2 regions of the Shewanella avicenniae genome follow, and region 2 is predicted to be linked to the other one. Evidence: predicted binding sites of a transcription regulator. Region 2 holds the regulator's gene; the other holds the start of a gene.
What was found. Region 2 encodes sigma-54, which starts transcription at its own class of promoters, with help from an activator protein. Its sites were predicted from a motif close to GTTGGCACGNNNNTNGNNT; they were not measured.

Region 1 (15,175 bases), 2.0 Mb from region 2:
TCGACTGAATATGCGGTATTGACACTTAACAACGTGCCGGAAGGAGAAAGTAACAAAATCGTTGGATATGCCTTGACTGAAATTTGGTCAAGCCAAGGTTTTGCCTCGGCAATAATTTCTGCTTTGACACTGAATTTAGCCGCAAAGCTACGACTTTCTTGGATTGAATCAAAAGTCACATATAGAACATTCACAGTAGGATGCTTATCTATGAAATCGTTAATTTGAGGAACTTCATGTATGCAAGCGACACACTCTGCAAAAAAGGCACTGATTAAAGTGTATTTATCAGCATTTAGATTCTGATTCACAGATCTACCCATTAAGTTTTTGCCAACTATACTTGGTACAACATCCCCAATATTCACACCAAGGAGTTTATTTTTATCTTCATAGTTCACTTTAATTATTGCAGTATGTTTTTCCGTGTCCTTAATTTGTACCAATTTTACATCTTTTTGTTGTTTCGCCGCTTCGGCATAATACTTCTGCATATTTGCCAAGAAATCTTCGCTTGAGACAATTATACCTTGTGGGTTTTCAAACTGTACATCATATCCTTGCAACCCGAAGGAATTGATCAAATTTTCCTTTGTTAACTCACCTGAACTAACGTTATTAGTTATCAATAAGATAAATGAATACAAAAGTACTTTTGCTAAGGTTTTCATCTTGCTCATCACATCCGAGTAATCCAATGACAATAAAGACACTATCTTTCAACGAGACACTATACTTCAAGTATCAAAATGTAACGATAGCGTTCGCATTTGTAATTAATGAAATTTAGTCAATTAACACAGGGGAACAAACCGCCCGCCATAGTGCTATGGCACGAAATAAGCATTTTAAACAAAGGTATGTCATCGCCAGTTTACTTAAAATGGTGATCCGCCCTAACGATAACTTCTAGTCAGCTTCAGGCTAGTATCAGGAATGCCGTCGAGGGCAGAACCTTATTTCACACCCGGCTTGTCACCAGAATATGTTCAAATTCCACTTATTACTCTTATTTATCAATCGTTCCGGTGAATCGCCACCATTACACTAGTCACTCTGTAGCATTACTAAAATTTGGTCAACATACTCGATTCAGCTCGTTTGGCCGAGTTTGGTTGCAACTCGCAATGGGGCATTTTCGATTTAGCAATGGCAACGTACCGACTGCAATCGCTGCCATTTTAGTATGGTACTCTAATACTCAGTATGAATCTTTATTACTTGGTATGAGACTTCATTACTCTCACACAATAGCATGGCTGCAACCACGGCAAATTATCTTACAATTCAGACTTGAAACTCTGTAGTAAATCATCAGATGATAGCGATTATCACTTTTTGCTTTCATTAAGCTCATGAAAAACAAAATCCCCGTAATTATCGGCGCTATCTTTTTGTCTTATTTAGCGTTTGTCGCGGTTATTATGCTGGTATATGAACCATCTCCAGATGATATGAGCTGGGAAGATCGGCAAGCCTATAACCGAGGAAAAATTAGTGAATTGCACCTTGGCGATCCGCTCGCACAAGTACAGTTGGCGATGGGACATGCCGACTTTTCTGAGGCAAAATTGTTTGACGGCAAGAAAATGCTGGTGCTGTTCTATCAAACCCAACGAACCGTATCCGATGGATTGATTACCCGAGATGAATGCACCCCGCTATTGTTTGTCGATGAGCAATTAGTGGCTTGGGGAGATGATACCTATCAGCAGTATTTACTGCCGAAGTAAGGGGCCTGTATAACGAAAAAACCGCCAATTGGCGGTTTTTTAACAAATAAGATAACGTTAGATCGCTTACTTAAACACCAGCGTCTTATTGCCGTTGACGACCACTTGGTTATTCACAACCAAGGCCAGCGCTTTTGAAAGCACACTCTTTTCGACGTCACGCCCCGCTTTTGCCATATCTTCGGCACTATAGCTATGATCCACCGGGATTACGTCTTGCTTGATAATTGGGCCTTCATCGAGATTGTCATTCACAAAGTGCGCAGTCGCACCAATAATCTTTACCCCGCGTTCCCACGCCTGACGATAAGGATTAGCGCCGATAAACGCCGGTAAGAATGAATGGTGAATATTGATAATTCGGTTCGGGAAACGACTCACAAACCCCGAAGTCAACACCCGCATAAATTTAGCTAACACCACATAATCCGGTGCGTATGGCTCGACCACCTTGAGGATGGCTTGCTCATGTTCTTCGCGGCTATAACCTTCATGGGACACATAGTGAAATGGCACATCAAACTTTTGTGCTAACGGCCCTAACGTTTCGTAGTTACCAACAACCGCGGCAATCTCGACATCTAAAGCACCATAATAGGCCTTCATGAGCAAGTCACCGAGGCAATGAGCCTCTTTTGTCACCAGAATAACTACGCGCTTACGCCCCGCATCGACCAAACGGGTGCGATTTTGCTTGGGTAATACCGCAGATAAGTCTGTCAGGAAACGTACCGAATCCAATTCACCGTCAAATTCAGTACGCATGAAGAAACGTTGCTGTTGGTTATCAACAAATTCGCTGTTTTTAATGATATTAAGCTGATGCTCGAAACAAACACCGGTGATTTTGGAAATCAAACCGGGCTCATCCGCACAATCTGTCAGCAAAACTTTATGTGCCATTTTAGCCCCCATACATCTTTAAGGCTGAAGAATATGCCACATAAAAAGCCAATTGGCTGCACAAACATCAAGATTTAGTTCAAATTATTAAACAGAACTTGCATCTATATGGGATTGCATTTGCTGCCGCACATCTTCAGCTTGAGTTCCTAACACCACTTGCACGCCATGTCCAAGCACTATCACGCCTTTAGCGCCCAGAGCAAGCAACTTACTCTTGTCGACATTTTCTGGAGAACGCACACTTAGACGGATACGGGTCATGCATGCTTTCATCTGCTCAATGTTACCTATTCCACCCAAGGCACTGATCAGTAATGCTGGACGTTCAGAGGTGCTACCAACCGGCAAATCAAAGCTTTCTATTCGACCTGGCGTTTTTAAATTAAATACCCGAATTGAGGTGGTAAATAGCGCGTAATAGATCAGCGCGGTCATAGGTCCTAACAACAAAAGCCAACTGCTGTTGCTTGATTTATTCCAGAGCAACAATAAATCGACAAACCCTTGAGAAAATGTCACGCCGTAGTGAATATCCAGCATTACACAAATCATGTACGCCAACCCGCATAGCAAGGCATGGACGAAATACAGCACTGGTGCGACAAATAAAAACGCAAACTCAATAGGCTCAGTAACCCCAGTAAGCCAACTGGTGGCTGCCGCAGAGAGCATGACCCCTGCAATACGGTTACGTTCAGATGGATTAGCGCTGTGCAGCATTGCAATCGCGGCCGCGGGTAACCCCCACATTTTGATCAAGTATCCACCCGCAAGATTTCCAGCCAGTGGATCTCCGGCTAAATAACGGGCTACTTCACCACGAACCACTTCACCCTGATGCACATATTGGCCAAACTCTAAGAAAAATGGCGTGTTCCAAATATGGTGTAATCCGATAGGGATCAGTAACCGCTCGACTGTAGCATATAGCGCAAATGCCCAAGCTGGCCGTTGATACACTGCCCAATTAGCGATGTGATCAATCTTGTCGGCTAAAGTTGGCCAGATCAACGAAAATCCCCACGCAACCAACATTGCCATTGGCAAAACGAGCATGGGAGCACTGCGACGACCCTCAAAAAACGAAAACATGGATGGCAAACGAACATACTGGCTCCAATGCATCGCCAGACAACTCATTAACCCCATGACCATGCCACCAGCAATGCCGGTATCCAACATTTGATTATTCAAGATCACCGTTGAGCTGGGATCGATATTTTGTCCAGTAAGCACGGTCATTGATGACGTGAATACGCCATAACCAAACACAGAGGTAAGTGCCGCCGTCCCCGGCTCTTTGCAAAAACCGGTCGCTATCGCCACCGCAAACAGCATCGGCATGATTAAAAAAGCAAAATTACCAATATTACGTAGTAATTCAGCCAACTGCTCGGGAAGATAAGGGTGTAATGAACTTGCAAGGCCAAGCATTACGCCGGCAGCTGGCAAGATTGCGATGGGCGCCAATAAGGTTTGACTAAGGTTCTGGGCAAACTTAAACCATTGAGTTGACCACCAGGTCAGTGATTTTCTCATTTTAATAACTTAAGCCATTTTTTAAGCCAGCCAAGCGCCTCATTTTCCGGTTCCATGGTTTCGCAAGCGTCAATTTCAAATACGTCGCCTAATCGCTTCGCGCAGAGTTCGCTAAAAAGTTCGTCTAATTGATGCCCACCACCACAGAAGGTGTCATAGCTTGAATCACCGAGGGCGACAACCGCATAGGTCAGTTCAGGCAAATAAGGTGCTCTGTCCTTCATTTGCAAAAACCAAGGCAGAATATTGTCGGGCAGATCGCCGTCGCCTGTCGTTGAACAGACCATCAATAACAGTTCGTCTTCATTGGGAACATAATCAGACAATGATTCGGGTTGATGCAATTCAACAGCAATGCCGCGATTTTCAAGCTCCCGATAGAGGGTGTCAGCTACCGATTCAGCACTACCATAAACTGATCCGAACACTAGGCTGATCTTTTTCATGCTATACTCCGCGCCTGAAAATTGAAGATACTGATCTTCAACATACTTTATCCCCTGTATAGCCTGCAACTAGACCAAAGCAGTCGATAAAGTCCATGCTAGACAAGGACGCAAAAAATGCGACAAAGCAGTCGACAAAAATTGCTTAAGCAACATCAACGCATTACCCATGTTCGCCGTGTTTGTTATTTCCACGCAAACCGACAAGATCCCCATCAATATCACTATCCGCTGGCGTCATATCAGCCGTTGATGGAGCTCATGCAACGACTGTCAGACGAACACGCGCTCGTTAGCAAATAAGCTGTGACGGCGCGTTATCTAACTGCGCGTCTGACCAACCCAATTCGCTAAATACCTGCAGCCACTCGGCTTCAAGCTCAGTGGTAATAGAGAGTGGCGTGCCCAAAACAGGATGGGTGAGTTCAAGTTTTTGCGCCAGCAACCACAAGCGATTGATCCCAAAATGCTCACGAAAGAAACGATTCTGTTTACCATCACCATGGGTGGTATCACCAATGATGGGGTGACGCAGGTGCGCCATATGGCGACGCAATTGATGCTTGCGCCCCGTTAACGGCTTTAATCGAATTAGACAAAAACGACTCGTAGGGTAACGCCCTGATGGATATGGGATTTCACTGTTGAGTAATGGCGCATACTGAGTCACTGCATCCTGCGCGTCTTTATCCTGCCTAGCGTGCTTATCAGCAATATCATCGAGCTCTTCGCGCAGCGGATAATCGAGTTCACCGGCTTCCTGCATATTGCCGCGCACCAAAGCGAGATAATGTTTTTGAATACCGCGTCCCGCAAATTGCTCACAAAGCATCTTCGCTACCTGACTGCTTTTAGCAAACAGCAACACGCCAGAGGTTGGGCGGTCTAATCTATGTACCGGGAAAACATGGCAACCGACTAAATCGCGAGTGAGTTGCATCGCGAAAAAGCGCTCATTACGAGCTAAATAGGTTTTATGCACCAGCAATCCCGCGGGCTTGTGGATCGCAACCAAGTGCTCATCTTCAAACAGAATTCGTAGCTCAGGCGCAACCTCTTCAGCAAGTTCTTCAGTTAATTCAAGCTGTTCATTGTTGACTGAGCAAGGCATCAATCTTCTCCAAAGTGTTGATAACGGGGTATCGTGCGGGGAACTCAGCCCATAACTGCTGCGCCATCGGCGCTATTGCGATTTTTTGAGGTAGTGGCAACTGTTGAGCGAGCAACTGCTGCATTTTGGGCAAAAAGATAAACTGCAACCAATTTTCAAAGCTCATCGTGTCACATGCAAACGGTGCGGTGCTGGCCAGCGCATCAACTGACGGTTGTAGCTCGCTCCACAACTGACTAGTTCGCAATTGCTGTTCGAGCGTTTCTAATAAGATTTGGGTTTGTTGGTACACCATTAATTTCAATTTAGTCGGCGTTTTAAAGCGCCGTATCATACCATCTGCGCCAAGATATCCCTATAATTGCGCCCTTCTGAACGACTAAGGGAACCTGCGATGACGACAATCAATACCTTGGGGGAGCTTCTCAAAGCGGCAAATAGTGATTATCTGGTATTTGATTTAGGCCGACGCGTACAGCCGATTGCCACCGCTATTTTTGAAGATTTTGAAAAACTTCAACTTGCTTACCCTTATCCCATTCAAGGGCATGCGCAGTTTGCGCTCGTCTTCGGCGAAAACACGCAACAACCCTTTATTTGGTTTTTGAAGTTTCCGTTAGATGAGCGAGGATTGCTCAACCCAGCAGCTCGCAGCCAGTTTATGCAGATGCTATCCGACGCCATGGGCAACGATATCACTCGCCCGTTGACGGAAGAGGAGCAACAGCGAATGGCCGATCATCCATTCAATGTGCGTCCATCTCAAGAAAAGTTAGCGATTTTTAACGCCCAGCTACGCAAGCAACTTAAACAACCAGCATCAGCGCAATATGAATTTGCTTGCCAATATTTGAGCAGAAAAACTGAAGCGCATTTGTGGCAAAGCGTTGGTTTACAGGGACTAGCAGATATTTGCGCCCGCGCGGATGATTTTGAACATGCACAACTGTTAAGCAATGCTCTCAGTTCACCTATTACTGAATTGCAGACCGCCGTCTGTCAGCTAATCGAACATGTGAACTTACCTACTTCATCCCAACAAACCATACAGCATGTGTTTGTTAATGCGTCAGCAGAGCAACGTAGTTATCTCCTAAGAGCGCTAGCATCCAATAGCGCTGCTTGTGAAACATTATTGCGACAACTCGCTACAGATGAAGAAAAGTTGGACCAAAACCAGCTCATTGCAATAGCAGCAAGATGTTGGACATGTCTAAAGCAGGACGACGTCCGCAAATTTTATCTTGAGTCATTAGCACATCAGCCACAGAGCTTTTTTAATCAAATATTTGCTGATATTGTGGCGATTCCAGAAATTCGCCACCCATTATTGAGTGAACTGCGAAATCCAGAACGCAGCGTTCAACTGTCTCAAGCGATTGGTGGGTTATTTAAGGCCACGACACAATGATGACTGACTTTTTGATGATAGCCGCCCTCGTCTTGATTGCTGCGTTTTTTTGGCAGTTGCGGCAAATGGCGGAAATCGCTAGACGTTATATGGAAAAAGAAGCCTCTCGACAACGCGTGCAATTGGTTGCGATCGCCATGGATGCAGCCCGACCATCTGTTGGCGGAGCAACAGGCCTTGGCTGGCGTGCCAGTTTCATGTTTGAGTTCAGTACCGACGGGATAAATCAGTTTAAAGGCAAACTGAAAATGCGCGGGAATCATATCGAAAAAATTGAATGGCCTATTTTCCCAGAGCCAGAATGGCAGCAAGCGCCATCGGCTAAGGGGAGCTTTGGCGGAGGCTGTGGCAGTAGTTGTGGCTCAAAAGGCTGCCATTAACGCCGTAGTCATTGAAATGACAGCGCGTTAGCATGACTAATTAACAAAATGATACCTGATAGCACAAAGAGAAAGGGCGCGACTAATGGTCGCGCCCTTCTGTTTTTGCGTTAAGCCATCCAGCTATAACTGTGCTTCCCTGCACCATCCGTGCGAATGTGTTGCTTCCTGCTCCCTTTCATTCCCTGAGCTTCCCTGTACTAAGTACATTTCCCTCATCACTGGCTATCCCTTTACCAGTCTTGCCTCATCCCGAAGCGTGTCCAACATCTTCTTCCGTGAAATCCTTGAATCCCTTTGCTCGTCCTGACGTCCCAATCCTAGGGAACATTCCTCACAATACTGTCTTCCTGGCAGCATTTTATCCTTGTATCATCCTTGGATTGTATCCGTACCAGCTCATCATCCTGATGAATCGTCTTCCTGACGAGTCCCTGTATCCAATCTCTCTATGGGTTTAATATTACTCTAAAGGGGTAATCCTTGTAGGATGGCTCACAAAAATAATTTAATCGTGATCCTAAGGCTTACTTGAAACTACGCTCATAATTTTCTTATTTTCAATTAGTTAACTTTTGATAATAAGACCAAGCCGTACAGTTAAAGGAGGAATATCTCACATCCTTGTAAGATATATCTCACAAGGATGTAGGTAAAACCGGAAAGCTATATAGTTTGCACCATAACGACAACTGAATTGTTTATTTGTTGAACAACGGAGCGAATGAGCTTCAATTGCGCCAACGAACAGCAACGCAAACTCTAAAGTCTTCGGAACCATCTCTGAGAAATTATTCGGTAACGGCGCTGCTGCCGCGCTAACAATATCCAATATCGCTATTCAGCTAACGTTATTGAGTGAGTGGGTACTCAAAAAGATAATAGCATTGGATCAAACACATCGAATTTTACCGTTCAATTTAAAAAGAGAAAGGGCGCGACTAATGGTCGCGCCCTTCTGTTTTTGCGTTAAGCCATCCAGCTATAACTGTGCTTCCCTGCACCATCCATGCGAATGTGTTGCTTCCTGCTCCCTTTCATTCCCTGAGTTTCCCTGTACTAAGTACATTTCCCTCATCACTGGCTATCCCTTTACCAGTCTTGCCTCATCCCGAAGCGTGTCCAACATCTTCTTCCGTGAAATCCTTGAATCCCTTTGCTCGTCCTGACGTCCCAATCCTAGGGAACATTCCTCACAATACTGTCTTCCTGGCAGCATTTTATCCTTGTATCATCCTTGGATTGTATCCGTACCAGCTCATCATCCTGATGAATCGTCTTCCTGACGAGTCCCTGCGTCCAATCTCTCTATGGATTTAATATTACTCTAAAGAGGTAATCCTTGTAGGATGGCTCACAAAAATAATTTAATCGTGATCCTAAGGCTTACTTGAAACTACGCTCATAATGTTCTTATTTTCAATTAGTTAACTTTTGATAATAAGACCAAGCCGTACAGTTAAAGGGGGAATGTCTCACATCGGTGTAAGATATATCTCACAAAGATGTAGGTAAAACCGGAAAGCTATATATAGTTTGCACCATAACGATGAGCGCTAATGACTATTTATTGTGCTGTTAATCTCTGCGTCAGCGAATTGCGCTAAAGTTAGTAGAGCAATACGGTGCCACTAAAGGAGGAACCAATGGACACAGTAAATCCGGATTTCACGTCACTATTTGCGCAGCTTGGACTGGAAAACGACGCTGCAGCAATTGAGCAGTTCATCAATACACATTCACTGCCTGCGCATCAGAGAATTGCAGAAGCCCCCTTCTGGAATGCCGCACAACGCACCTTTATTGAAGAAGCCATAACCCAAGATGCCCAATGGGCCGAGACAATTGGGCATCTTGATACCGCATTGCATCAATAAGCTATAGCTGTTGGTACGCTTTGTCTCCCCAACCCGCTAATTTGTCGGATCTGAAAATTAGCGGGGTACATTCATCTTTCGTGGTCTTACCGTCACTGTGCGCATGCTGCGTGCGATAAAAAAGTACCTGGACTTTCTCACCACTTGAGGCAAACGCCTCATTAAAATCTGGCGTCCCCATCAAGACTTCAACTTGCGATACCGACATTCCCAGATCGAGCTGCGATAATATCTGCTGATTATGTCGCTGAACTTGCTTCCATGATTCACTGTCATCCCAGCGATCGCTATCGCCGCCCACTTTCACAACACAAGCAGTTAAACTTAAGCTTGCAAGCCCCAGTAAAGGCAACAAAATTTTATTCATGTAGACTCCTTTTTTGAAATATATCTGTATGATGACGAGAGTCTCAAAGCAAAATAGTTGCCAAAATTTAAATTCAATTGTTATCAACAGGATACGAATTACAATTGGGTTTTACATTAGTCTATATCATCAATAATTGAGGTAATTCGCTAAATGTCATCTGTGGTTGATCAAGTTCTTACTATTGCCGCTAAACTCCACCAATCAGGAATTACACCGACCACTGCCACCGTCAAAGCTAAGCTCGGGGCAAAAGTGCCGATTCCCGTGTTAATTGAGGGGTTAACCCGCTTTAAAAGCTTGTCCGCAGAAGAAATCGAAGCGCTATCAGCGACACCAAAGAGCCCTGCGCTTTCTCAGCCAATTGATGGCTCTAGCGCGGCAGCGATGACAGATGACATTGATGAACTCAAGCAACAACTGCAGCAACTCATGCAATCCCAACAACAATTGGAAGCGAGAGTTGCAACCTTAGAAGCTTTGCTTACACGCGCTGAAAGTGAGTCAAACTAGATGTATGTTTGTGAAATAAGTTTTGAGTGTTTTGCAGACACGACCATTAGTGAAGCCGAGCGAGCGATTAACTACTTACTTGATGCGTGGCGCCAAAATGGCCAAGTATTAGGGCGAGAATTTGCAGTAGCGCTTAAGGATGGCGTATTCAAAGTCCGCTTATTACTGCCAGAAGAAAACAGCCTTGCCAATCGGTTTAACAGTCCATGGGCCAAGCAGGCACTGGATGAACTCAAGGATGCTAAGTTACTTCATCCTCGAGAAAAGCTCATCGGTATCGATATCAACTCGGAAACGAGTGCGACAGAAAAACCTAGCTGGCAGCTACTTTATACCAGCTACGTGCATATGTGCTCGCCGCTGCGAAGTGGCGATACCTTACAACCCATTCCGCTTTATCGTATTCCCGCCACGTTTAATGGGGATCATAAACAGATGATCCGTTGGCAAACGGAATGGCAGGCCTGTGATGAAATCCAGATGGCATCCGCATCGGCGGCGGAATTCGCAGCCGTCAACGAACTGGCGAATCATGAAAGTGATCTGTTTCGACGCGGTTGGGATCTTCGTGGGCGGATAGAATATCTCACCAAAATCCCAACGTATTACTATTTATATCGCATCGGCGGACACAACAAACAGCAAGAATTGGCACGTTGTTGCCCTCGCTGTGGCAATCCTCATTGGCGCCAACCCGAGCCACTGTTGGATTTATTTACGTTCAAATGCGATGACTGCCGCATCGTATCTAACCTGTCATGGGACTTCCAATAGACGGTTTATTTTTGCGGGAAAAGATTGCGCCACATCCGCTTTAAACTAGTAATAATGCCAGGATGATCAGTAAGCTGTTCATCAGGCCAATCATATTCAACGGCGGACGTCACTCTTGGTGTAACTGATTGCAACAAATCGGCGATAGAATCCGCCAGTTTTTCGCTGGGTTCATCGCCGGGTTTCTCCCGCCAAACCGAACCATCTTGATTATCAACGCAGATCATATCTTCGCCAGCGGCCAATAACCCGATAAACCAAGTTGGCCGCTGTTTGAGCTTACGCTTCATCATCAGATGACCGATGATATTTTGCTGTAACCGCAAAAAGTCATCTTCATTCCACACTTGGATTAACTCACCAACGCCCCAGCGTGAATCAAAGTGCAATGGCCCCGCCCATACGCTGCCATAGAACTGCTCAATATCTGAGTGTAATGACAGCGACAATGCTTGCTCTATGTTAGCAAAGCGCCCCAACTCATCGCGGTCACTAAAACGCCATTGTACTGGTTCAGCTTCGTCTTCAACAAGTTGAGCACGAGACTGTTCACCGGCGCTGTAGTGGCGAGGTAACTCATTCAATTCCGACTGATAACTTTGCGAATATTCTTTTAACCACTCACGCAGCGCAGTTTGGCAAGACACCTGATCTTTCCTCAAATTACGATATAATCAGCGCATATTTTGCATGGAATCATTTGGAATGTCACAAAATCCTCATTCAGATCCGTACCAGCAAGCACCGGAATTGGCGGAGTTGACGCTAGGAAAATCAGTTTCTTATCAACAGCATTACGCGCCAGAATTATTGCAACCCGTGCCGCGTTCACTCAATCGGGATGCGATTGCATTGGCTGAGCCACTGCCATTTCATGGTGTTGATTTGTGGACGGCATATGAATTGTCTTGGCTGAACAGCAAGGGCAAACCTATGGTGGCGCTTGCGGAAGTGGAAGTTGACGCCCATAGCCTGAATCTTATTGAGTCCAAATCTTTCAAGCTGTATCTCAATAGTCTCAACCAAACAAAATTTGAGTCTGTGGATGCGCTAAAAGCAGTGTTAACGAAAGACCTCAGTGAATGTGCAGCGGGCAAGGTTGAAATCACGCTCATTGAACCCAAACAGTTCAGCACTCAGCGTGTAAGCGAATTAGCTGGCCACTGTATTGATGACCTCGACATTGAGATAACGGATTACAGCTTCTCATCGGATTGGTTAATTGACAGCACCGATGAAAAGCAGATGGTGGCAGAAACACTCAGCTCTAATCTGTTAAAATCTAACTGTTTAATCACTTCTCAACCTGATTGGGGGAGTGTGATGATCCGTTATCAAGGGCCAAAGATTAATCGTGAAAGCTTGTTGCGCTACTTGATTTCATTTCGGCAGCATAACGAGTTTCACGAGCAATGTGTTGAACGAATATTTAGCGATTTGAAACAACACTGTCATTGCAGCAAATTAACCGTTTATGCCCGTTATACTCGACGTGGTGGCCTCGATATCAACCCGTTTAGAAGCGACTTTGAACAGCTGAAAGAAAAACACCGCCTCGCTCGGCAATAACCATAACCGATAACGCAGCCTTCATCAGGCATGGGTTAACGGTAAAAAGTTAAGCTAACGCTTGAGTATCATCAATGAGCTGCCAATTTGGTGGCTCATGTTGTTTTTGTACGCTAACGGCCAACATAAATTCAGGATACGCATCCACCAACGAGCAATGCCAATGTCGACCAGTATCATCGTTTAGCTCACCTATCGACAACAATTGCTGCTGAGTCAGCGCTGGGGCCTGCGCAAGTAATGAAGCAAAGTCGTAACGTCCCAGCGAGCCGCTAATGCCAACCCCCAGTCCTTTCAATACAGCTTCTTTTAATACCCACATGCGGTAAAACATAGCGGGCTGCTGTTCGCTTTGCAGACTAGCAAGAAACTGTTGCTCTTCAGTTGAGAAGTAATGTTGAGCAATTTCAGCAACATTGCGTCGGGATTTTGGCTGCTCCACATCTACCCCAACCGAGGTTCGCGAACTGATGGCAATTGCGAGATAGTCGCGACTATGGCTCATATTAAAGTGCAATGCATACTGTTGTTGCTGGGTCGCCACAAGCTGCGGCTTACCTTGTTGTCCAAGTTCAAATTGCCAATCTGACAGGGGCAATTCCGCCCATTGCGACAAATAGTGTCGCAACCAATAGCGACTTTGCAGCGCCACGGCCTGTCTGGCTGGCTGAGAAAACTGATTAATGCGGTTTAACTCTGCTGGCGGAAGCTGCTGGCGCATCATGGCTTGTTGCTGATTCGACAACGTTTCAAATTTTCGCAAATAAACTTTATAACTCAAAGTGTTACCTATTTTACATTGCGCCATTTTAGTTTTTTGTTCAGTGCTTAGACATTTTTGCTATGGGGATATTAGAAAATATCATAGCGATTAAATGGCTTATTAAGCGCTTTTTCAGTTACACGAAATATACAAATGTAAACTAATACAGGAAACGTTAAGGTGTCGAATGCGACACTGCCCCGGATAAATTGAGCCAACTGGAGGATCCAATGAAACTCAAACCATCCACGCGTAACTTACTGCTTACAGCGGCTTCCGCTTTAGTTCTCACAGCTTGTGGCGGTAGCGATGACAACGATATCAAACAACCACAAATGGCAAAGGTGTCTTTTGCTGTTTCTGATGCGCCTGTCGATAGTGCCGACCAAGTGGTTATTGCATTTGATCAAATTGAACTGGTTCGTGCAGGCCAAGACAACATTGTACTAGACGTTAGCGGCGAGAACGGTAGCACTTTCCGACAAGTTGACCTGCTGCAATATCAAGGCAGTGATAGCACTCTGATTGTATCAGACCAACTCATTCCGACAGGGACTTACGATAACCTTATTTTGCATATTCTTGACGAAAGTACAGGGTCAGACTTGAGCTTTGTTGTCGACCAGAATGGACAAATTCCACTGAAACAACCGAGTAATAAGCTGCAACTCGGCGGGTTTACGGTAGGCGCTGACAGTGTTCAGGCATTTACCATTGAATTTGATCTGCGTCAGTCACTTGTTGAGAACCAGAACGGGCAGCGCTACAACCTCAAACCTCATGGGGTAAAAATTCTTAATAACGCTGCTGTGGCAACGGTTCAAGGCACTGTACCTGTTGAACTCTCCTATGAACTAGGATGCAACGGCGCGGAGTTTACGGAAGAACAACAAGCGCACCTCGGCGATTTTGTTTATCTCTACCAAGGCACAGGGTTAACTGACCTTGGAGACCTATACGACCCAGACATGGCAACAACTACAGCTACAGCGCCTTACGCATCCGCACCGATTCACTATGACACTACTAGCGGTATTGGTGCTTTTGAGTTTGGCTATCTTCCCACAGGCAGTTATACGCTGGCTTATAGTTGCACCGCCGGAAATGACGATCCAGAACAATTTGATGATTTAACTATCCCAAATCCATCTGATCAAGTTCAACAAATTGAATTGATAGCGGGCCAAAACCAAACGGTAACGTTTACGCTACCGGAAGCTACCGTAGTCCCTTAATGGACGAGTAGCGCTCCCGTTAAAAGGGAACAACCATGCGTTATTACGTGGGTTGTTCTCTTTTTCTATATACACGCACAAAGATTTTTAACGGTTTCAAGTTGATACCTTGGTCTATACCGTAGCGCTGATATTCTGATAATTTACTAAACTAAGATCAGAACAATAAGAAATTAGAGGTTACCTTCGTTGAATAGCACAGCGCTGATGTTAGGGGGTGGTGGAGCTCGGGCAGCCTATCAAGTAGGCGTGCTTAAAGCACTAGTTCAGCACTATCCGCGCAACCATGCCATTCCATTTAGTATCATTTGTGGGACTTCTGCTGGGGCGATTAACGGCACGGCAATGGCGACACATGCCTCTTGCTTTCATCTTGGCGTAAAAAAGCTGGAGTGGGTATGGCAGCATCTAGACACCGGACGCATCTACCACTCATCGATTCCGCTGGTATTGCGTCATTTGGGCAAAATTCTGCTCAAAGGCATGCAAACAGATCTGGGCAGTACCGATGCGGGGAGCTTACTTGATAATGACCCATTACGGCATTTACT
Region 2 (15,175 bases):
ACCACAGGCTCCAGTTTTTCAGGATCTAAACTGATGGCGCTCACACGGCCAACGACAACGCCCCCTACTTTCACCGGCGAGCGCACTTTAAGCCCACCCACATTGGTGAACTCCGCTTTCAGGGTGTAGGTATCACTGCTGCTACTCACTTCAACATTGGCGACCTTGTACACCAAAGCTAAAAAGGCCAACAAGCCCGCCAGCAAAAACATGCCCACCAGCAACTCAATCTTTTTCGTCACCATAATCCGTTACCAATTACTCATCATTTAGCAAATATGAACGCACCGTTTGGGTTAACCAAACATCAGGGCGGTCAACAGAAAATCCAAGGCCAATACGGCCAAACTTGATTGCACCACTGTTTGGGTGGTGGCGCGGCTGATCCCTTCAGGATTAGGGGTAGAGTGATAACCGCGATACAGCGAAATCCAAGTAACTACCCAAGCAAACACCACACTCTTAATCAAACAGTTAACAATATCTTGGCGCCATTCAACCGCGGCCTGCAAAATTGACCAGAACGCACCGTCATCAATGCCTTTCCAAGAGACACCGACCAGATAGCCACCATAAACACCCACGGCAACAAACATCAATGACAGCAGCGGCATACTGATTAAGCCCGCCCAAAAACGCGGAGCAATCACTTGGCGTAACGGGTCAACGGCCATCATCTCTAAACTCGATAGCTGTTCGGTACTTTTCATCAACCCCAGTTCGGCAGTTAGCGCAGACCCCGCGCGACCAGCAAACAGCAAGGCGGTCACGACCGGGCCTAACTCGCGCAATAAACTCAGCGCCACTAGGGGGCCAAGACTTTGCTCTGTGCCAAAGTCCACCAAAATGGTATAGCCCTGAAGTGCCAATACCATCCCGATAAACAGGCCTGACACCACTACAATAATCATCGATTGCACACCGACAACATAAATCTGCTTAATCAGCAGCGGTGTGCCTTTCTTGATACGCGGCACTTGCACCAACGCACCCCATAACATTAGACCTGCTTTACCTAAGCCTCTGACGATATTAATCGCGCGAGCACCCAGCGCTGATATCGACTCAATTATTTCCACCCAACAACTCCTCTTTGTAAGCCTGTGCAGGGAAATGGAATGGCACCGGGCCATCAGGCTCGCCATCAATAAACTGGCGCAATTGTGGATTATCAGACTGATGCAACTGCGCTGGCGTACCGTGGGCGATAATGCGTTTTTCAGCAATCACATACACATAGTCAGCGATACTCAGCACTTCCGTTACGTCGTGTGACACCACGACAGATGTCAGTGATAACGCATCAGACAAGTCTTTAATCAGCTTCACCAACACGCCCATTGAAATTGGGTCTTGGCCAGCAAACGGCTCATCGTACAGCACCATTTCGGGCTCAAGCGCAATTGCGCGCGCTAACGCAGCACGGCGCTGCATCCCGCCGGATAGCTCACTTGGCATCAACTGTGCGGCACCGCGCAGACCGACCGCCTGCAACTTCATCAACACAATCCGACGAATAATCGCTTCTGGCAGTTCAGAATGTTCGCGCAATGCAAATGCCACGTTGTCGAATACATTCATGTCGGTAAATAGCGCGCCACTTTGGAACAGCATGCTCATACGCTTACGCGCTTCAAACAAGCCGTTGCGACTTAACTTATGAATATTTTGCCCATCGAACAGCACTTCACCTTTGTCTGGCGTTAACTGTCCTGCGATCAGCTTTAATAGGGTCGTTTTACCGATGCCGCTAGGGCCCATGATTGCCGTCACTTTGCCACGAGGGATTTTGAGACTGATATCGTCATAAATCACTCGCGAACCTCGACTGAAACGGAGGTTGTTGACTTCGACCAATGTGGTCTGTTCTTGGCTCATGTCTGAATCCGTTTGAAAAATCCTGAACAGGAATAGGAAATAGCGTCACTCTTCTGCGGTCGCGCGAGATGAATGAATCCATTCCGTTTCATCCCAACTTTGCTGCATGCTAGCAACTGCACTCTGAACTTGGCCTGAATGGTGGAATCACCATTCAGGCATTCGTCTGTGGGCAAAAGATTGTACGCAATTTAGTTAACCCAAACAACTGATGTCCCAAAGCCGAGCACTGCTCTTTTCATTTATCGCAAATGCGGCGACAATGCAGGGAAACAAGCAAAAGTCGATTGATATTCAGCACCATCATCTGAGTTTTGTGCAGCATAATCCTTGCGCCACAACAATTTCTAACAGAAAAAATCGACTATAATCATGCAATTATTTATTTAATTGTCAGTAGTAACGACGCAGGCCGAAAATCAATTGGCCATGGAACTGTCGCAAGAGAGTGAAGGCACGCGCCAGAGCAATGGTGGGTTCATTGTTTCACTCAAGATGGATTAACTGTAATGATGCACCTCATTGTTGCATCCATAAAATCAATTAGCGGCAGTGGCCGAATGGCAAGATGAGAACAGCGCTCTGCCGCTGAAGATGTTCCATCGCCTCCTCCGCCCACCGCATGAAATAAATTGCAGTCGCAAAAATACGATAGCTGCATTGGACGAATAAGACTATGACAGATGCAAGTCAACTGCGTCATTGGGGGCGCAAAGTTATCGATATTGAAAAGCAGGCGCTCGATAACCTGTATCAGTTTGTTGATTCAGAAGAATTTGCCCGCGCATGTCAGATGATCCTGCAATGTTCAGGTAAAGTGATCGTCATGGGCATGGGAAAATCTGGCCACATTGGCAATAAGATTTCAGCCACATTATCCAGCACCGGAACGCCAGCGTTTTTCGTGCATCCGGGCGAAGCCAGCCATGGTGACCTCGGCGTATTGAGCGATAACGATATCGTATTGACCATCTCTAATTCGGGCGAGTCACACGAAATTCTGACCTTGATGCCGGTGATAAAACGCCAAGGGATCCCAGTAATTGCCATGACGGGCAATCCAGAATCCACGATGGCGAAACATTCGCAACTGCATTTGTGCATCAAGGTGCCCGAGGAAGCCTGCCCACTCGGGCTGGCACCCACATCAAGTACCACCGCCACCTTAGTGATGGGCGATGCCATTGCAATCGCGCTGTTGCAAGCCAAAGGCTTCACCAAAGATGATTTTGCTATGTCACATCCCGGTGGTGCGCTTGGTCGTAAATTACTGCTGAAGGTGAGCGATATCATGCATAAAGGCGAAGATACGCCGATTGTGCGTGACGACATCACCATCACCGAAGCGCTCTATGAAATTTCCCGCAAAGGCTTAGGGATGACTGCCATTGTCAATCAAGACAATGAATTGGTGGGTATCTTTACCGATGGTGACTTACGCCGGGTGATTGATGCAGAAGTCAATCTCCGTCAAACCCTGATTGCTGAAGTGATGACCCGTAACTGCACCTCGGTGACCGACAGCATTTTGGCTGCTGAAGCGCTTAAAGTGATGGATGATCGCAACATCAACGGCCTGATTGTTATCGACCAACAACGCCACCCAATTGGGGCGCTCAATATGCTCGACTTAGTCAATGCGGGGGTTATGTGACACAACATACGACTTTTTACGGCCCGGTTACTGACAAGGTGTGGCAAAAGGCGCAGCAGATCCGCCTGCTGATTTGTGATGTTGATGGAGTGTTTTCTGATGGCCGCATCTATATGGGCAATCAGGGTGAGGAGCTAAAAGCGTTCCATACTCGCGACGGCTTTGGTATTAAAGCGTTGCTGTCATGCAATATTCAGGTGGCGGTGATCACCGGTAGAAAATCACAAATCGTTGAACGGCGCATGACATCCCTCGGTATTCAGCACATTTATCAAGGGATCGACAATAAACTGACCGCTTACCATGAATTGCTTGACGTTTATCAACTCAACCCAGAGCAGGTTGCTTACATCGGTGACGATATGGTTGACCTGCCAGTGATGCAACAAGTAGGCTTGGGCGTTTGCGTGGCGGATGGCCATCCACAGGTCAAACAACTGGCAGATTTTGTCACCAGTATTGGCGGTGGCTTTGGTGCCGTGCGAGAACTTGCAGATCTGTTGCTGCTCAGCCAAAATCTGCTCGATAGCGCCCACGGAATGAGTGTATGAACCGAGTAACTTTGGCCATCATTGCCTTCTTTGCCGCCGCCATCGTGTTGTATTGGCAGGTACAGAGCAAGCGAAATGAACAGCAACCCACGACGGTAAGCACCGTGGAGCGGCCTGACTATGTGGCTGATAATCTAAAAAGCGTCAGTTTCGATGAAAACGGTAAGGTGTCTACCCGAGTGTCTGCGACCCATATGGCGCACTTTGCCGATACCGACACCACGCTATTCGAAAAGCCGATTTACCATATCTATCCAGATAACGGTGATGCGCAGTGGAAAATGTCTGCCGACCAAGGGCAGCTCAATCGCACACAACATAAGGTTGTGCTACAAAATAATGTTATGATTGATGCCATTACGCCAAAAGATCCCATTCGATCATTAACGACAGAGTATTTAGAATTAGACGTGTCGACGATGATCATGACCTCGCCGGAGCAGGTCTTTATGTCAGGGAGTGGCTTTAACGCATCAGGTGTCGGACTTTATGCCGATTTAAATGCCCAGCAATTGAAACTGTTGAGCGACATTAAAGGTACTTATGAGAGCAAATAATATTCTTCTGGCCATCGTACTTAGCGCCTCGAGTCTGATGGCAACTGCCGCGGACATCAACTTACAACAAGAGGTAAAGATTAAGTCCGCCACTCAATTTGCTGATCTCAAAAATAAACGTGTCGTCTATGGCGGCCCAGTGTTGGTGACTCAAGGCTTGTTAACACTTAAAGCCGACGAATTGAGTGCCACCTCGCCAGAAAAAGATCAAGACCGTGTGCTGATTGCCACCGGCAAACCAGCTACTTTCACCCAAAAGCAAGAAGATGGCACGCTGACCACCGCTCGCGCCAATGAAATTCAGTTCAACATCAACCAACGCGTGTTGACCCTGATCGGTATGGCCAAGGTAGAGCAAGGCAGCAGCATGTCCTCAGCGGATAAGATCATTTACGATCTGAACAAGCAGCAGCTGCAAGCGATTGGTAGTGACCAAGAGCAAGTCACCACAGTTATCCGTCCAGATAATCTCCCTAAAGAGCCAACGCCGCCGAAAACCGAGCAGGAGCAGCCATGACCAGCGTTTTAAAAGCGACCAATCTGGCCAAGAGCTATAAAAAACGTTCGGTAGTAAAAGATGTTAGCTTACAGGTAAACACCGGACAGATCGTTGGTTTGCTCGGTCCTAACGGTGCGGGCAAAACCACCACCTTCTACATGGTGGTCGGCTTAGTACAGAGTGACCATGGCCGTATTTTTATTGATCAAGATGATCTGACCTTAGATCCAATGCACCTGCGGGCGCGTAAAGGGATTGGTTATCTGCCGCAAGAGGCGAGTATTTTTCGCAAACTCTCAGTGCGCGATAACATTATGGCCGTTCTTGAAGTCCGCAAAGGATTAAGCAACGAAGAACGCGAAGCCATTCTTGAACAGCTGCTCGAAGAGTTTCATATCACCCACATCCGTGACAGCTTGGGGATGGCGTTATCGGGTGGAGAACGGCGCCGCGTTGAGATAGCACGCGCGTTAGCGGCTGATCCAAAATTCATTTTATTGGACGAACCTTTTGCGGGCGTAGATCCAATTTCTGTTATCGATATCAAGAAAATCATCGAACAACTCAAGTCTCGAGGACTGGGTGTCTTGATTACCGATCATAACGTGCGCGAAACTCTGGATGTGTGCGAACACGCCTACATCGTCAGCCATGGGCAGCTGATTGCAGAAGGCACACCCGCCGAGATCCTCGACAACCAACAGGTGCGAGCAGTGTACTTAGGGGAACAATTCAGGCTATAGTACGGTGGTGGGGACAAATAAATTTCATAAAACTACCAACTCTTTGTGGTTGTTTTAATACATAATTTTTGGGGATTAGCAGTCAACAATGAAAGCGTCACTTCAGCTTAAGCTGGGTCAACAATTAACTATGACACCGCAACTGCAGCAGGCAATTCGTCTACTGCAATTGTCGTCGCTTGAGCTGCAGCAGGAAATTCAACAAGCACTCGATTCCAACCCGATGTTGGAGATTAATGACGATGTTGATGTTGATAACAATGACGCGGGGCTTGAAGCGGATAACCGCGAACGTGACAGTGAACAAGAGCTGTCAGAGTCGATAGAAGACAGTTCGTCCGTTGAAACCAGTGATGCGCTTAATAGCCAAGAGCTCCCTGAAGAACTGCCAATGGACACCACTTGGGACGAGGTTTTCACCGCTGCGCCCAACACGTCATCTGGCGTCGTCCGTGACGATGACATGCCGTTTCAAGGTGAAACTAGCGAAGGCTTGCATGAGCATTTGGAATGGCAAAAAAACCTCACACCATTTTCAGAAACCGATGAAGCAATTGCTACCGCGATTATTGAAGCCATTGACGAGCGTGGCTATTTAACCCAATCAGCTGAAGAAATTATTGAAGCGCTGGGCTTAGATGATATCGAAGTGGATGAAGTTGAAGCCGTGCTGAAGCGCATTCAACACTTTGATCCCGTGGGAGTTGCCGCGCGCGATTTACGCGAATGTTTGCTGATCCAATTATCACAATTCAGTGACGACGTACCGCATTTGGCCAATGCCAAAATGCTCATCGATGAGTACCTCGATCTGATCGCCGCCAAAGATTACCGCACCTTGATGCGCAAAACGCGCCTTAAGGAAGAAGAGTTACGTGACGCAATCGTTCTCATCCAAACGTTAAATCCTCGCCCAGGATTAACCATCCAAGAGTCTGAAGATGAATATGTCATTCCAGACGTGACGGTATGGAAGAAAAACGGGCGCTGGGTGGTTGAACTCAACCCAGATTGCATGCCAAAAATCAGCATCAATCAGCAGTATGCCACGATGGCACGTAGCGTGCGCAGCCAGTCAGATAGCCAATTTATTCGTGGTCATCTGCAAGAAGCTAAATGGTTTATCAAGAGTTTGGAAAGCCGTAACGACACCCTGCTTAAAGTCGCTAATTGCATCGTTCAATTTCAGCAAGGCTTCTTCGAATATGGTGAAGAAGCGATGAAACCTATGGTGCTCAACGATATTGCCGAAGCGGTAGAAATGCATGAATCGACCATTTCGCGGGTCACCACCCAGAAATACATGCACACCCCTCGCGGCATTTTTGAACTAAAATATTTCTTCTCTAGCCATGTAGGTACTGACGATGGCGGCGAGTGTTCTTCAACAGCCATTCGTGCTTTCATCAAAAAGCTGGTTGCCGCGGAGAACCCTAAAAAGCCGTTAAGCGACAGTAAAATGGCGCAATTGCTTGCCGAACAAGGCATTAATGTCGCGAGACGAACAATCGCTAAGTATCGGGAAGCAATGCTAATTCCGCCGTCAAATCAGCGGAAGAGCCTTTAAAAGCCCGACAATCGGAGGAGTCAACGATGCAAATTAATCTTGCAGGAAAACAACTTGAGATCACCGATTCTTTACGTAGCTACGTTGAGAGCAAATTTGCAAAGCTTGAACGCCATTTCGAACAGATCAATAATGTCCACATTGTCCTCGCTGTTGAAAAAGCACTACAGATAGCAGAAGCCAAGCTGCACCTTTCCGGCGGCGAAGTATTTGCAACCTCTCAACACGACGACATGTACGCCGCCATTGACATCCTCATTGATAAATTGGATCGTCAGGTCATTAAACACAAAGAAAAGCTGACAAAACACTAACGATGGAACTTAGGACCATCCTGCGGCCGGAGTGTACCACCTGTGCGACTCCGGGCAGTAAGAAAAAGGTACTGGAGCTCATCAGCGATCTCGCAGCAGCCCAGTATCCCGACCTATCCTCTCAAGCCATTTTTGAAAGTCTTTTGGCTCGCGAGCGTATGGGCAGTACAGGAATCGGTAACGGTATTGCGATCCCGCATGGTCGTTTGCCGGATATTGACACGCCCGTTGCGGTATTAATCAAGTGTGAAGAGGCCATTCCTTTTGACGCGATTGATAATCAACCGGTGGATATTTTGTTCGCACTTATTGTGCCAGCAGATCAATGTCAGCAACACCTGAGCACGCTCTCCGCCATGGCGGAAAAGCTAAGCGATAAACAAGTGCTCAAGCAGCTTCGTAAGGCTGAGAACGAGCAAGAACTTTATCAGGTAATCACCGCATGAAGTTGGCCATAGTCTCCGGTCGTTCAGGTTCAGGAAAATCTGTAGCCCTGCGCGTATTAGAGGATATGGGCTATTACTGTGTTGACAACTTGCCATTACAGATGATTGGCGATCTGCTAGTAAATCTGCGAGGCAGCAATGAGTTCGTCGCTATCAGTGTTGACGTGCGCAACTTACCCAACCAAGATAAGTTACTTGAAAGTCAGCTTGCGAAACTCCCCGAAGGCACAGAGGTCATCAGTTTTTTCCTCAATGCATCCGACAAAGTATTAATCAAGCGCTATAGTGAAACCCGCCGTTTACATCCGCTCTCCAAGCGTCATAAATCGTTAAAAGAGGCGATTGAAGAGGAAGGTGAACTGCTAGAGCCTATCTCGCAGTTGATGGATCATTATCTTGATACCTCAACTTCCAACATCTATGAATTAAGCGACACTGTGCGTGAAATTCTGCTGGGCACCTCTACCAAAGAACTGGTAATTAACTTTGAGTCGTTTGGGTTTAAACATGGGGTGCCAACCGAAGCTGATTTTGTGTTTGATGTCAGGTTCCTACCGAACCCGCACTGGGAAGTCAGTCTTAGGCCATACACTGGCTTAGATGAACCGGTGCAGGAGTTTTTGTCACGCCAACCGCTAGTCAATAAGCTCATCTGGCAGATTGAAAACCTGTTTGAGACTTGGTTGCCGCATCTTGAACGCAATAACCGCAGTTATCTCACCATCGCTATTGGTTGTACTGGTGGGCAACATCGTTCAGTGTATGTAGCAGATCAACTTGCTAAACGCTTTAGCAGTAGCAAACATCGCGTGCAAGCGAAGCATCGGGAGTTACAAAGTGGCAAAAGTTGAACGCGAGATCGAAATCATCAACAAGCTCGGGCTTCATGCGCGCGCAGCAACTAAGCTTGCAGTACTCGCCAACGCATTTGACGCCAATGTCACGATCATTCAGGGCAGTAAAAAGGCGTCAGCTGGCAGCGTATTGGGGCTATTGATGTTAGAAACAGGTATGGGTAAAACCATCACTCTCAGCGCTGAAGGCCCAGAAGCGGAACAAGCATTAGACGCAATCTGTCAGCTGATCAACGCTAGGTTTGATGAAGCGAGTTAAACAGAAGCTACCAGTCTCTGCTATCTAAAGATTACCAATAAAAAAGCGCTCAACGAGCGCTTTTTTTATCGCATCACTTACTGCGGCAATGGTGTAAGGATAATCTCTACCCGGCGGTTTTGTGCCCGTCCCTGCGCAGTATCATTTGAGGCGATAGGTTGACTCTCACCCGCGCCTTGGGTCACAACACGTTGTCCTGCAACACCTTTGGTAATCAAATAGCTACCTACTGTTGATGCTCTTACCTGCGACAGACGCAGGTTGTAAGAATCGCTGCCTGAGCTATCAGTATGGCCAATCACGTTGAGTTGGGTTTTGCTGTATTCGTTAACCACCAGCACTACGCCATCCAACACCGATTGTGCGCGCTCACTCAGGGTCGAGCTGTCAACCCCGAAAGTTAACTCGTTAGGCATGTTCAGCACGATAGTGTCGCCGGTACGGGTGACACTCACACCGGTAGCATCCAGTTGCTGACGCAATTTAGCTTCTTGAACATCCATGTAATAGCCAATACCACCACCCACGGCAGCACCCGACGCAGCACCAATCAACGCACCTTTACCGCGATCATGCTTACTGGAAGTTGCCACACCAACGACGGCACCAGCAACTGCGCCAATAATCGCACCTGTAGATGCTTTAGCGGTTTGTTCCTCTTTGGTATAGGGATTTACCGTGGTGCAACCAGCGGCCAATGCGGTCACCACAAAAGTGGCTAATAGTTTTTTGGAAATGTGCATCACATCGCCTCCTTGTGAATTTGATATTCGTACTGAATTGGCTCTAAGTATATCTTGAGCAGCTTAAGTCACAACCGTTCAATAACCATAGCGTTCCGTTTTTAACGCCAATTCAGTGGCTATTCAGCTAATTTTCCCTTTTAATTCTCACTGAATTCTTTCTCTCTGTGCTTGCACAGCAAAAGCGCCTTAATTGCACCAAATTAGTGCAGCATGCACATCCTTGGATCTTTAGCTTTTTCTCGCAATCACAATCCAATTTTATTAGGTATTGTTTTTATTGAAAAATTTTAACTATGAAAAATTGGCACAGTTCTTACATATAACTAAAGTAGTAGGCCACTACGACAAGGAGTAAAGAATGAAACAGATTTTCGGATTCTTGAATAGCTGTCGGCAATGTTGGGAACAACTGCAACATTTGGGCATTAGCCAGTGGGATGTAGAGTAAAGATTAACGATTGCTGATTTAACTTTCAGGGTCAATAACAAAGGGAGAACAACATGATTGATGTAAACATCAAAACCAGAGCATTGAACGATCTCTCCCACGGTAAGCTGCATTTTGACGTTGCCCGTCAGTATGGTGTACCGACAAAAACATTATTCGCTTGGTCTGTAGAAGCTGAAGCAGACATCAAGCAAAAAGGCTTTGCAGCATTGGTGTCATCGTTTCGACGTTTGATGTCAGTGTAAACGATTTAGGCAGGATTGGACCGAACCTTGTGTTATCGCCCCCAACGATAGAAAAAAGTGTGCTCCCCAAATTCGCGCTTTTCTAGGTTTAATTCTGTCATTTTTATTCAAGGTCGTCGGCGGAATGTTAGCGACCAAGGTAAACAAGCTTGAGAACGTTTACCGCAATAGTTTCGACTTGGGTGGGCTGAACACCTTGTTATCGCCCCCAACGATAGAAAATGTGCCCAATAATAAAATAATGCGCTAATTCTAAGTTCACTTAAGTCGTTTTTTATTCAGGAAGAAATTCAGCTAGAGGATACTAGCGAGATCATAAGGACGAAGGGAAGGAAAAGCAGCAGATCACATGCTAGGCAAAGATTAACAATAATAGTGATCTGCTGAAGTTTCGACAGAGGTGGGCAAAGTCATTTAAATCGCCCCCACGATAAAAATGAGCCCGACAACAATAATAAATCGATACATTTGTTTGTCCATCTCTGTCATTTTATTCTGGCGTAATTACGCAGATTATGTGAACTTCTTCAAACCGACATAGACAAAATGTCTCACTTCAATTGGCGAGATTCCCTACTGATTTTCCAAGCTCGAGTCATCTCACGCTTTCCTAGTGCACCTGGATGTGGCTTGACCATAAACCCAGCCGCTTTCAAATTACGTTTGAATTGCCCGTTAGCACAATACGACACCAACATGCCATTAGGTTTAAGTAACTCAAAACACTTTTGCATATTGTCTGGACACCACACATCCGGCTGCTTATTGGGTGCAAACGCATCAAAGTAGATGAGGTCAAATGTGTGAGCCGCTGCGTTAAACTGCTCTAAGGTGGTCATGGTCTTTTCAATGGTGAACTGCGGCGATAATACTTCAGGATGATGCCATTCAGCATGGTGAATCGCGGCAAACAGCTCACCAAAGCGCTCCGGCAGCAGTGCGGTGTAATTCAGTTGCTGGATGATAAAGTCAGCAATTGGATAAGGCTCCAATGATTGGTAATAGACTTGCGGTAGCGAATTGGCCGGTTGGTTTTGCGCCAACTCAGTAACCCGTCCCAAGGTCATTAACGCGTTTAAGCCGGTGCCAAAACCTATTTCAAGAATATTGAGCTGCCCAGTCACTTGAGCGAATTCCACATCAAACCCAGAGTCAATAAATACGTGTTGCGCTTCGGCCATCGCGCCTCGACTGGAATGATATGTTTCGTTTAATTCGGCATTAAAAAGTGTATGGGAGCCATCTTCCGTTACTTGCAACGAAACCCTGTCCATGATGTACAACTGTCCATTTTACGAAGAATTTGATCCGGTAGTACCGCCATCCGCGGCCTAACCTGTTAGCAGGCTAACTATTTTGCGCCTAGCAACAGATCTCAGCAAGAGTGAGTTGGTCATTATGGCGATTAGAAAGAGGGAATGATGAACAAGGAGGGCTGACCACTAACGCTGAAGTCCTTGTGGCATCCGTCAGTGCGACTCCCCAACGATGAAACATCAACAAATGAAAAGAGATATAAACCGCCGCGCATAACGGTTTATGCGCAAACCGATCGGGATGCGTCAGTTACGAGCAGTCGGGTCAACAGCTAACCTACTCTCGCACAAATCTAGTTAATGACTCGCTCTTGGCTAGATAATGAATGTTCCACATAATAAATACCGCCAAATACGCCACCGAAAAGCACAATTGCCAAGATAATCAATCCGATATTTTTGCGTAAAAAAGCCAGCATACATTGTTCCCTACATTAATAATTCAGCCATAGGCTAGAGCTATACTCTTAACTGTCTCTTAACCAAACGCTAAATCAGCTTAAGTACGCTGTTTGCAGATTGAGCGCAATGGTATGTGCCGTTATACTGGCGCCCCTAGAAAAAAGGAGCGAGTTATGCTGTTGCTATTAAGGTGCCTACTATTAGCACTGATGCTACTGCTACTATTCATCTGCGGAACGATTTATTGCCTGCTGCGACCACTGCACCGCAATAACGTTTATGTACTGTCTCGCCCTTTTAGCTGGTGTGCAAAATTGATGGGCATTGCGCTAGAAATCCGCCATGCCGAACGCGCTCAATCCCAGCCTTGTATTTTTGTGGCAAACCATCAGAACAATTACGATCTGTTCACCCATTCAAATGTCATTGTGCCCGGTACAGTCACTTTGGGTAAACGCAGCATTTTATGGATCCCACTGTTTGGCTTGATCTACTGGCTCTCGGGCAACATCATGATCAATCGTAAAAATAGAGCAACAGCAGTGGAAACCTTAACCAAAACTGCACAACGTATTCGCGATGATAAATTATCAGTTTGGATATTCCCCGAAGGCACACGTAGCCGTGGCCGAGGAATTTTGCCGTTCAAATCGGGAGCATTTCATACGGCCATTACCGCAGGTGTGCCGGTGGTGCCCGTGGTTGCTAGTTGTCAGGGTGATATTAAGCTCAATCGTTGGCACAACGGTAAAGTTGTTATTGAAGTGCTGCCACCGATACAAACCAGCGCACTAAGTGCATCGGATGCTAAAAATTTGGCATTAACTACACATCAGCAAATGTCAGCTAAATTTACAGAATTGAATCAACAGCTCGCTGCGTCGAAGTAACAGCGACTGATCAACTATTTGCAGTAACGAACTGCCACATTGGAGATGCTTATGGCCATTGAGCAACTGCTGAAACAGCAGATGGAAGAGAACCGCGATATCGTAGAATCGCTGCTGCAGGACGGTTCAGATCCTGATGCGGAATACACAATTGAGCATCACTTTTCATCGACCAACTTTGATAAGCTGGAAAAAGCTGCCGTTGATGCTTTTAAACTTGGCTTTGAAGTGAATGATGCCGAAGAAATTGAATTAGATGATGGCTCACTGCTGTTCTGCTTTGATGCGATCGCCAATCATGCGCTGGATATCGACCTGCTCGATAATGCATGTGAGAAATTATTTGCCTTAGCGGCAAAGCACAAAGTCGACTATGACGGCTGGGGCACCTACTTTATGGGTGACGAAGTCGATGACGAGGATGATGAAGACGACGAGCCAGTCGTTAATCATTAATGCCATAGAAAACGCCGACATATCGTCGGCGTTTTGTTACCTACATATCCGCAATATTATTTTCTTTCTGGATAAGCAGCTTCTTTTTCTGCAATCTCAACCTGCACATCCATAATGTTACTGCCACGCACAACCTGCATGGTCACTTCTGAGCCAGGTTTGGTTTCTGCAATGCGATCCATCAACATCGTCACCCCAGTCACCACTTCATCACGGTAGCGAATAATTAAATCGCCAGGGGCTAAGCCAGCCTTAGCTGCTGGGCCACTACTGTCCATCGCATTAATCACCACAGCCCGCAGATTGGGGATTTTCAGCATCTGCCCAACTACCGGATTAATCACCTCTTCACCGGAAATACCTAAAGCACCGCGGATCACTCGGCCATCTTTAATTAGCTTGCCCATGATGTCGTAGGCTAACTTAATTGGCACCGCGAGGTTTATGCCATGACCACCGCCTTCGTTGCGCAGCTGATACGCGGCAGTATTAATCCCGATAAGGCTGCCAGTGGTATCAATCAATGCGCCACCTGAGTTGCCGGCGTTAATCGCCGCATCTGTTTGAATAAAATCCTGATAGCCAGTGCTGCTAAGCCCGGTACGGCCAGTTGCACTAATAATCCCTTGAGTGATGGTTTGGCCAATGTTGTAAGGGTTACCAATGGCCAACACTATGTCACCGACGTTAGGTGGCGACGCTAAATCCACATGCACCACCGGCAGTTTATCGCCTTCAATCTTCAGCACGGCCAAATCGGTATCAAAGTCTAAACCGACAATATCCGCACTAAATTTACGTCCATCCTGTAACGCTACAACAATTTCGTCTGCATCTTCCACCACATGATAGTTGGTGATGATATAGCCTTCAGAACGCATGATGACGCCAGAACCTAACCCTTGCAGTTTACTTTTATTTAAGGGGCGGTTTTGGCTCATGCCCAAGTTATAAATGTTTACCACCGCCGGTGCTGCTTTACGCACTGCGCCGTTAAACGACACACGTTGCAACTCATTCCCTTGCTGGAAAAGATTAACTGACGAGTGGCTAAAATGGTTAAACAGCAACACAACCGCGGCCATGACTAAGCCAAAGGCTATCGCTTTACTGAGATAGAGCAGAGTATCTTTGAACATGGGTAGCTGCTGAGTTAACTGTTTGAAAGTTAGGCTAGAATAACAGTTTTTAGGCTGATCGACCATCTAGCGGTTTGCATTTGTTTTCATCGCCACAAATTAGCGGTCATCCATAAAAAGAGCTGCCGTAGCAGCTCTTGATAATTGAGATGAGAGTTACCGAAAATTAGCCACGCAGCACTAAGTACAACAGGTTGTTATCGCGCATAAT

Region 1: the regulator sigma-54 is predicted to act here: its motif matches at 9,817-9,835, upstream of JYB87_RS12300 (DUF3192 domain-containing protein).

Annotation. Positions count from the first base shown of each region.
Region 1 is NZ_CP071503.1:2,771,393-2,786,567, forward strand. It holds gene JYB87_RS12245 (TlpA family protein disulfide reductase) at 1-671, opposite strand, end outside; gene JYB87_RS12250 (DUF3192 domain-containing protein) at 1,356-1,733, shown strand; gene purU (formyltetrahydrofolate deformylase) at 1,800-2,636, opposite strand; gene JYB87_RS12260 (PTS transporter subunit EIIC) at 2,724-4,178, opposite strand; gene JYB87_RS12265 (flavodoxin) at 4,175-4,624, opposite strand; gene JYB87_RS12270 (hypothetical protein) at 4,742-4,927, shown strand; gene truC (tRNA pseudouridine(65) synthase TruC) at 4,917-5,735, opposite strand; gene JYB87_RS12280 (YqcC family protein) at 5,713-6,030, opposite strand; gene JYB87_RS12285 (DUF3549 family protein) at 6,130-7,146, shown strand; gene JYB87_RS12290 (DUF3301 domain-containing protein) at 7,143-7,526, shown strand; gene JYB87_RS12295 (DUF2789 domain-containing protein) at 9,173-9,403, shown strand; gene JYB87_RS12300 (DUF3192 domain-containing protein) at 9,405-9,770, opposite strand; gene JYB87_RS12305 (hypothetical protein) at 9,924-10,283, shown strand; gene JYB87_RS12310 (Zn-ribbon-containing protein) at 10,284-11,057, shown strand; gene syd (SecY-interacting protein) at 11,063-11,704, opposite strand; gene queF (NADPH-dependent 7-cyano-7-deazaguanine reductase QueF) at 11,763-12,626, shown strand; gene JYB87_RS12325 (4'-phosphopantetheinyl transferase family protein) at 12,676-13,407, opposite strand; gene JYB87_RS12330 (DUF4382 domain-containing protein) at 13,620-14,624, shown strand; gene JYB87_RS12335 (patatin-like phospholipase family protein) at 14,832-15,175, shown strand, end outside.
Region 2 is NZ_CP071503.1:527,129-542,303, reverse strand. It holds gene mlaD (outer membrane lipid asymmetry maintenance protein MlaD) at 1-245, opposite strand, end outside; gene mlaE (lipid asymmetry maintenance ABC transporter permease subunit MlaE) at 297-1,079, opposite strand; gene mlaF (phospholipid ABC transporter ATP-binding protein MlaF) at 1,066-1,878, opposite strand; gene JYB87_RS02340 (KpsF/GutQ family sugar-phosphate isomerase) at 2,555-3,532, shown strand; gene kdsC (3-deoxy-manno-octulosonate-8-phosphatase KdsC) at 3,529-4,083, shown strand; gene lptC (LPS export ABC transporter periplasmic protein LptC) at 4,080-4,640, shown strand; gene lptA (lipopolysaccharide transport periplasmic protein LptA) at 4,627-5,157, shown strand; gene lptB (LPS export ABC transporter ATP-binding protein) at 5,154-5,882, shown strand; gene JYB87_RS02315 (RNA polymerase factor sigma-54) at 5,971-7,449, shown strand; gene hpf (ribosome hibernation promoting factor) at 7,476-7,763, shown strand; gene ptsN (PTS IIA-like nitrogen regulatory protein PtsN) at 7,766-8,209, shown strand; gene rapZ (RNase adapter RapZ) at 8,206-9,060, shown strand; gene JYB87_RS02295 (HPr family phosphocarrier protein) at 9,047-9,322, shown strand; gene JYB87_RS02290 (OmpA family protein) at 9,400-10,065, opposite strand; gene JYB87_RS02285 (transposase) at 10,570-10,761, shown strand; gene mnmD (tRNA (5-methylaminomethyl-2-thiouridine)(34)-methyltransferase MnmD) at 11,313-12,035, opposite strand; gene JYB87_RS18775 (hypothetical protein) at 12,371-12,496, opposite strand; gene JYB87_RS02275 (1-acylglycerol-3-phosphate O-acyltransferase) at 12,653-13,369, shown strand; gene rraB (ribonuclease E inhibitor RraB) at 13,421-13,825, shown strand; gene degS (outer membrane-stress sensor serine endopeptidase DegS) at 13,882-14,964, opposite strand; gene JYB87_RS02260 (DegQ family serine endoprotease) at 15,131-15,175, opposite strand, start outside.